Regions from separate parts of the Halomonas pelophila genome, predicted to be linked through region 3. Evidence: predicted binding sites of a transcription regulator. Region 3 holds the regulator's gene; each other region holds the start of a gene.

Region 1 (2,224 bases), on a different contig from region 3:
ATGGGAGGACATGGGGTACTCACTATTGGTGTTGTAGTCGTGGTCGATGGTAAGCGCCCGTGACCGGGCGCTGGCGCTGGCGACGCTGCCCGCGGCGCGGGTCTGTCAGTCGCGGCGCCGCACGCCGGGCAGCACGCAGAGCATCTCGTAGAGCAGGGTGGCGCCCATCAGCGCGGTGTTGCCGCTGGGGTCGTAGGGCGGCGCGACCTCCACCAGGTCGCCGCCGACCACGTTGAGCCCCCAGGCGCCGCGGACGATCTCCAGGCCCTGCTGGCCGGTGAGTCCACCCATCTCGACGGTGCCGGTGCCGGGCGCCACGGACGGATCGAGGCCATCGATGTCGAAGGAGATGTAGACCGGGGCGTCGCCCATCTGCTCGCGCACCTCGGCCATCAGCGGGGCCAGCGAGGTGTACCAGCACTGCTCGGCGGTGACCACCCGGAAGCCCTGGTCGCGGCACCAGTCGAAGTCGTCGGCGGCGTAGCCGGTGCCGCGCAGGCCAATCTGCACCACGCGGTTGGCGTCGAGCAGTCCCTCTTCCTGGGCGCGGCGGAAGGGACAGCCGTGGGCGACCTCCTCGCCGAACATCTGCTCGTTGACGTCGGCGTGGGCATCGATATGGATCAGCCCGACCGGGCCGTGCTTCTTGGCGATGGCGCGCAGGATCGGCCAGGTCAGGGTGTGATCGCCGCCGAGCGTCAGCGGCACGCAGTCCTCGGCGAGCACCCTGTCGTAGAACTCGCTGATGATGTCGAGGTTCTTGGGCAGGTTGAAGGTGTTGATCGGCACGTCGCCGATATCGGCGACCTGCAGGCTGTCGAAGGGCGCGGCGCGGGTCGCCATGTTGTAGGGGCGCAGCATGCGCGACTCATCGCGGATCTGGCGCGGCCCGAGGCGGGTGCCGGGGCGATTCGAGGTGCCGATGTCCATGGGCACGCCGATGAAGGCGGCATCCAGGCCGGCGGCACTCGCCTGGGTGGGCAGGCGCATCATGGTGGCGGGGCCGCCGAAACGCGGCATCTCGTTGCCGCCCAGGGGTTGGTTGAAGTCGCTCACGAAAGGCTCCGTCTCGCATGGGGTGTCCGGTATTTCTAAGCAGGAAACGTGCCAATTTCTAACGCGTTGATATTGTGTGCGTTGCCGAGCCGTTGATGCAGAAGTGGATCGCCGGTGCGGTCGCGATGATACACTCCTGCATCAATGATCCATTTCTGTATCGAGAGAGTCGCATGGGCGAGATCGACAGCGATATCCTGCGCACCATCATCGACACCGCCCACGATCACTTCTTCGTGGTCGACGCCGACGGGCGCGTGCGGGATGTCAGTCCGGCGGCGGCGGCGGTCTACGGCATGTCCCGGGAGGACTTGTGTCGAACCACCGTCCAGGCCCTCGAGGCCCAGGGCGTGCTCAGGCCCTCGGTGAGCCTGGAGGTCATCCGCACCGGCAAGCCGGCGCAGCTGATGCAGGTGACGGGCACCGGACGGCGGGTCATCGCCCAGGCCCATCCGGTGTTTCGGGATGGCCGGCTGGCCGCCGTGGTCAGCCGCTCCATGGACCTGACCGACCTGCAGCTGCTCCAGGAGGAGTATGCCCTGCTGCAGCGGCGCTTCAGCGATCATCTCCGGCGCAGTGGCATCGCCGACGAGCCCGGCTTCGAGGCCGAGCTGGACGACCTGGAGGTGCGCAGCGAGGTGATGCGCGAGGTGGCGCTGCTGCTCAAGCGGGTGGCGCCGACCGATGCCGCCGTGCTGATGCTCGGCGAGTCCGGCGTCGGCAAGACCGCCTTCGCCCGCCAGCTGCATCGCTGGGGACCTCGCCAGAAGGGGCCCTTCATCGAGGTCAATTGTGGGGCGATCCCGGAGAGCCTGTTCGAGTCCGAAATGTTCGGCTATCGGCACGGCGCCTTCAGCGGTGCCGCGCCGGGCGGCAAGGCGGGGCTGATCGAGCAGGCCGAGGGCGGCACGCTGTTTCTCGACGAGATCGGCGAGCTGCCCCTGGCGGTGCAGGCCAAACTGCTCAAGGTCATCCAGGACAGCAGCGTCACGCGGCTCGGCGATACGCGCCAGCGGCGCGTCGACTTCCGCCTGGTGGTGGCGACCAACCAGGACCTGGCGCGTCGCGTGGAGGCCGGGGAGTTCCGCCTGGACCTCTACTATCGCGTCAATGTCATCCCGGTGACGCTGCCGCCGCTGCGCGAACGCCGCGAGGATATCCCGGGGCT
Region 2 (2,224 bases), on a different contig from region 3:
TCGCGGCGCGCCTGGGGCCCGGTGATCCACTGGGACTCGCCGGAGCGCATGGCGGTGCGCCCGTCCAGGCTCATGGCCATCTTCAGGCGCACGAAGGGCCGACCGTGGGACATGCGCATCACGAAGCCGGAATTGAGCGCCAGCGCCTCGTCCTCCAGCACACCCACCGTCACCTCGATAGCGGCCTCGCGCAGCAGGGCGATGCCCCGGCCGGCGACCTGGGGATTGGGGTCCTGCATGGCGACGACGACCTGGGCCACTCCGGCCTCGACCAGCGCCCGGGCGCAGGGGCCGGTGCGGCCCTGATGGGAGCAAGGCTCCAGGGTCACGTAGGCGGTGGCGCCGCGGGCGGCCTCCCCCGCCGCGCGCAGGGCGTGGACCTCGGCGTGGGGCTCGCCGGCCCGCTCGTGCCAGCCCTCGCCGACCACCCGCTCCTCCTTGACCAGCACGCAGCCCACCCGGGGGTTAGGGTCGGTGGTGTAGCGGCCGCGCTCGGCGAGCTTCAGGGCGCGGGCCATCCAGGTCTCGGGCAGGGTCGCGGCGCTCATCCGCGTCCTCCGGCGGGGTCGTCGGGGAAGCCGGGCTCCTGGGCGAGGCGGTCGATCTCGGCGCGGAACTCGTCGATGTCCTGGAAGCGGCGGTAGACCGAGGCGAAGCGGATGTAGGCGACCTGGTCGAGGCGCTTGAGAGCCTGCATGACCTCCTCGCCGATGTCCCGGGCGTGGATCTCGCGCTCGCCGCGGGCCCGCAGGTGCTGGCGGATGCGCTCCACCGCCGCCTCGATCGACTCGGCGCTCACCGGGCGCTTCTCCAGGGCGCGCAGCATGCCGGCGCGCAGCTTGGCCTCGTCGAACACCTCGCGGATGCCGTCGGACTTGATCACCCGCGGCATCACCAGCTCGGCGGTCTCGTAGGTGGTGAAGCGCTCGCCGCAGGCCGCGCACTGCCGACGCCGCCGAACCTGATCACCCTCGGCCACCAGGCGGGAATCGGTCACGCGCGTATCGTTGGCGCCACAGAAGGGGCAATGCATAGGGGGTAACCCGACGTCGAAAAGAGGCTGTCGCGGCATTGTAACGGTTCACGGGCAGAGCGCCCAGCGGCGTGGCTGGCACGGCTGCTGCAAGGCACTGGTATCCCCAGGCCAACGGAGGCCACCATGTCCCAGCCCCGCTCGCTCGCCCGCCCCCTGGACGAGGCGGGCTTCATGGCCCGCGCCCGCGACCATCTCGGCGTCCTCTACGGGCCGCGCCGCGAGGAGGTACTGCGCCGCCTGCTGACGCTGCTCTCGCACCATCGCGGTGCCCTGCCCCCTCGGCGGTTCGAGGCCGCCGCGCCCTTATGGAGCGAGCGCGACCAGTGGCTGATCGGCTACGGCGACAGCCTGGTCGACGGCGACGCCCCGCCCCTGGCGGTGCTGCTGGCCTTTCTCGAGGCGCGCCTGCCCGAGACCTTCAGCGGCGTGCACGTGCTGCCCTTCTTCCCCTGGAGCAGCGACGACGGCTTCTCGGTGATCCACTACCGGGAAGTCGACCCGGCGCTGGGCGACTGGGCCGACATCCGCCGGCTGGCCGAGCGGGGCGACCTGATCGTCGACCTGGTGCTCAACCACGTCTCCCGGGAGTCGCTGTGGTTCGTCGACTACCTGAGCGGCAGCCTGCCGGGGCGCGACTACTTCATCGAGATGGCCCCGGACACCGACCTCTCCGCCGTCGTCCGGCCGCGCAGCAGCCCGCTGCTGGTGCCGGTGCCCACTCGTCGCGGCACCCGCCACCTGTGGGCGACCTTCTCCGAGGACCAGATCGATCTGAACTTCGCCAACCCCGACGTGTTGCTGGAGTTCATCGGCATCCTGCTCTTCTACCTGGAGCAGGGCGCGCGGGTCATCCGCCTGGACGCCATCGCCTTCCTGTGGAAGATCCCCGGTACCTCCTGCCTCCACCTGCCCGAGACCCACGAGGTAGTGCGGCTGCTGCGCGCCGTGGTCGACCACCTGGCGCCGGGCACGCTGCTGCTCACCGAGACCAACGTGCCCCACCGGGAGAACCTCAGCTACTTTGGTCTGCAACGCCTTTCAGGCGGAGGTCTGGATCGTCTCTCGGACGGGGAGAACGAGGCGCCGGCGACGCCGGACGAGGCCCACCTGGTCTACCAGTTCCCGCTGCCGCCGCTGCTGCTGCATACCCTGACCAGCGGCGAGGCGGCGACCCTGGCCGACTGGCTC
Region 3 (2,224 bases):
TGGAGTCAGCGCGCGCCGGCGCCCTGGGCGCGGGCCTGGGCCTTTTCCTTGTGCTTGACCAGCTGACGGTCGAGCTTGTCGGCCAGCGCATCGATGGCGGCGTACATGTCATTCTCCATGGCCTCGGCATGGAGGTCGGCACCGGCGGCATGCAGGGTGCAGGCGGCCTGCTGGCGTTCCTTCTCCACGGAGAGGGTGACCTGCACGTTGGTGATGTTGTCGTAATGACGCTCGACGCGGGTCAGTTTTTCCTGCACATAGTCACGCAGTGCGTCGGTCAGTTCCACATGATGGCCGGTGATGTTGACTTGCATGACACGCTCCTTGCTCTTACGGGGTGTGAGTCGATTGTAACCCTTTTTGCCGTCCTGCATACCCCCTCGGTCGGGGGCAGCAGGACGCTCGTCGAACGGCGTCAATTCAAGTGCTTGCGCCCGCATCGGACGCCGGCATTGGGGAGTGTCGAGACGGCCATTCGCGGCGTTCAACGCAGGCGCTTGCGCTCGCTGGAGGAGGGGATGCCCATCCCCTCGCGATATTTCGCGACCGTGCGCCGCGCCACACCGATGCCGGCCTCGTCGAGCAGGGCGACCAGCCGGCTGTCCGAGAGCGGCTTGCGCGGGGGTTCGTCCTGGATCAGCTTGCGGATCCGCGCGCGAATGGCGGTGCTGGAGTGGGCGTCGCCCTCGCCGCTGCCGCCACCCACCTGGCTGGAGAAGAAGTACTTGAGCTCGAACATGCCGCGCGGGGTGTGGATGAACTTCTGGGTGGTCACCCGCGAGATGGTCGATTCGTGCATCTCCACGACCTGGGCGATATCGGCCAGGATCAGCGGCTTCATGGCCTCCTCTCCGCGCTCCAGGAAGTCGAGCTGGCGCACCATGATCTCGCGACCCACCCGCAGCAGGGTGTCGTTGCGGCTGGAGAGGCTCTTCATCAGCCAGCGCGCCTCCTGCAGGTGATCCTTGAGGAACTGGTTGTCCGCGCTCTTGTCAGCGCGACGAATCAGCGCGGCGTAGTCCGGCTGGATGCGCAGGCGTGGCATGGCCTCGGGATTGAGCTCCACCTGCCAGCCCTCGCGGGTGTGGCGGGCGACGAGGTCGGGAATCACGTAGTCGCTGTCGCCCTCGCCGAAGGCGCTGCCGGGGCGTGGGTCCAGCGAGCGCACCAGGCCGATGGCCGTGTCGAGGGTGTCGTCATCGAGGCCGAGGCGGCGCTTGAGCAGTCGGCGGTCATCGCCGGCCAGCGCCTCGAGGAACTGGCGCACCAGGCGGCGAGCCTGTGGCAGCAGCGGGGTGTCGTCGGGCAGCGTGGCGAGCTGCAGCAGCAGGCATTCGCGCAGGTCCCGGGCGAAGACCCCGGTGGGCTCGAACTGCTGGAGGCGCAGCAGTACCTGCTCGACCTCCCGGCTCCTGAGCCCGGCGAGGCCCTGGGCCTTGAGGCCGTCACGGATCTCCTCCAGGGGCTGGGTGAGGTAGCCGTCGCCGTTGACGGCGTCGATCAGGCTCTCGGCGATGCGCAGCTGGCGCTCGTCCAGGTCGGTCATCGCCAGTTGCCAGGCCAGGTGGCCCTGAAGGCTCTGGCCCGCGGCCTGGCGTTCGAAGTCGGGCGCCTCGCCGCCGGCGGGCGCGCCGCCCAGATCCTGGTAGGTGTCGGACCAGTCGCTGTCGGTGGTGAGTTCGGCGGGGATCTCGCTGGCCCAGTCGTCGTCGGGCGTCTCGCTCACCGCCTGTTCGCCGAACTCCTCCTCGACGTCCAGCAGGGGGTTGGATTCCAGCGCCTGCTGGATCTCCTGGCGCAGGTCCAGGGTCGAGAGCTGCAGCAGGGCGATGGCCTGCTGCAGCTGGGGGGTCATGGTCAGCTGGGTGCCGACGCGAAGCTGCAGGGAAGCCTTCATGGCCATGAGAGGAGTTCCCTCGACGTGCCGAAAAATCCCACCCTAGCCGCTGGGCGCGGGGGGTGCAACCGAAGAAATTGCAACAATCGTGCCATGCGCAAGCGGCATGCCGTCGGCGAATAACGACATTTATATCAGTCGATTGCGATCGAGGCGGCGGTCAGAGGCGGAAGTCCTGGCCCAGGTAGACGTCACGGACGCGCTGGTTGGCCAGGATCGCCTCGGCATCCCCCTCGGCGATGATCCGTCCGTCGCCGACGATGTAGGCGGTGTCGCAGATGTCGAGGGTCTCGCGCACGTTGTGGTCGGTGATCAGCACGCCGATGT

Evidence for each region. The regulator sigma-54, encoded in region 3, starts transcription at its own class of promoters, with help from an activator protein. The targets are predictions, from matches to a motif close to TGGCACNNNNNTTGCTNT.
Region 1: a site for sigma-54 is predicted at 1,093-1,110, ahead of speB (agmatinase). Genes of this name have one in related genera too.
Region 2: a site for sigma-54 is predicted at 1,110-1,127, ahead of ABE957_RS16880 (sugar phosphorylase). Genes of this name have one in related genera too.

The regions. Positions count from the first base shown of each region.
Region 1 is NZ_JBEGCI010000012.1:32,018-34,241, reverse strand. Features, by position in the region: gene ABE957_RS13585 (YjiH family protein) at 1-12, opposite strand, end outside; gene speB (agmatinase) at 106-1,056, opposite strand; gene ABE957_RS13575 (sigma-54 interaction domain-containing protein) at 1,230-2,224, shown strand, end outside.
Region 2 is NZ_JBEGCI010000020.1:10,932-13,155, reverse strand. Features, by position in the region: gene ribD (bifunctional diaminohydroxyphosphoribosylaminopyrimidine deaminase/5-amino-6-(5-phosphoribosylamino)uracil reductase RibD) at 1-548, opposite strand, end outside; gene nrdR (transcriptional regulator NrdR) at 545-1,033, opposite strand; gene ABE957_RS16880 (sugar phosphorylase) at 1,160-2,224, shown strand, end outside.
Region 3 is NZ_JBEGCI010000002.1:181,393-183,616, forward strand. Features, by position in the region: gene hpf (ribosome hibernation-promoting factor, HPF/YfiA family) at 6-314, opposite strand; gene ABE957_RS02620 (RNA polymerase factor sigma-54) at 485-1,903, opposite strand; gene lptB (LPS export ABC transporter ATP-binding protein) at 2,058-2,224, opposite strand, start outside.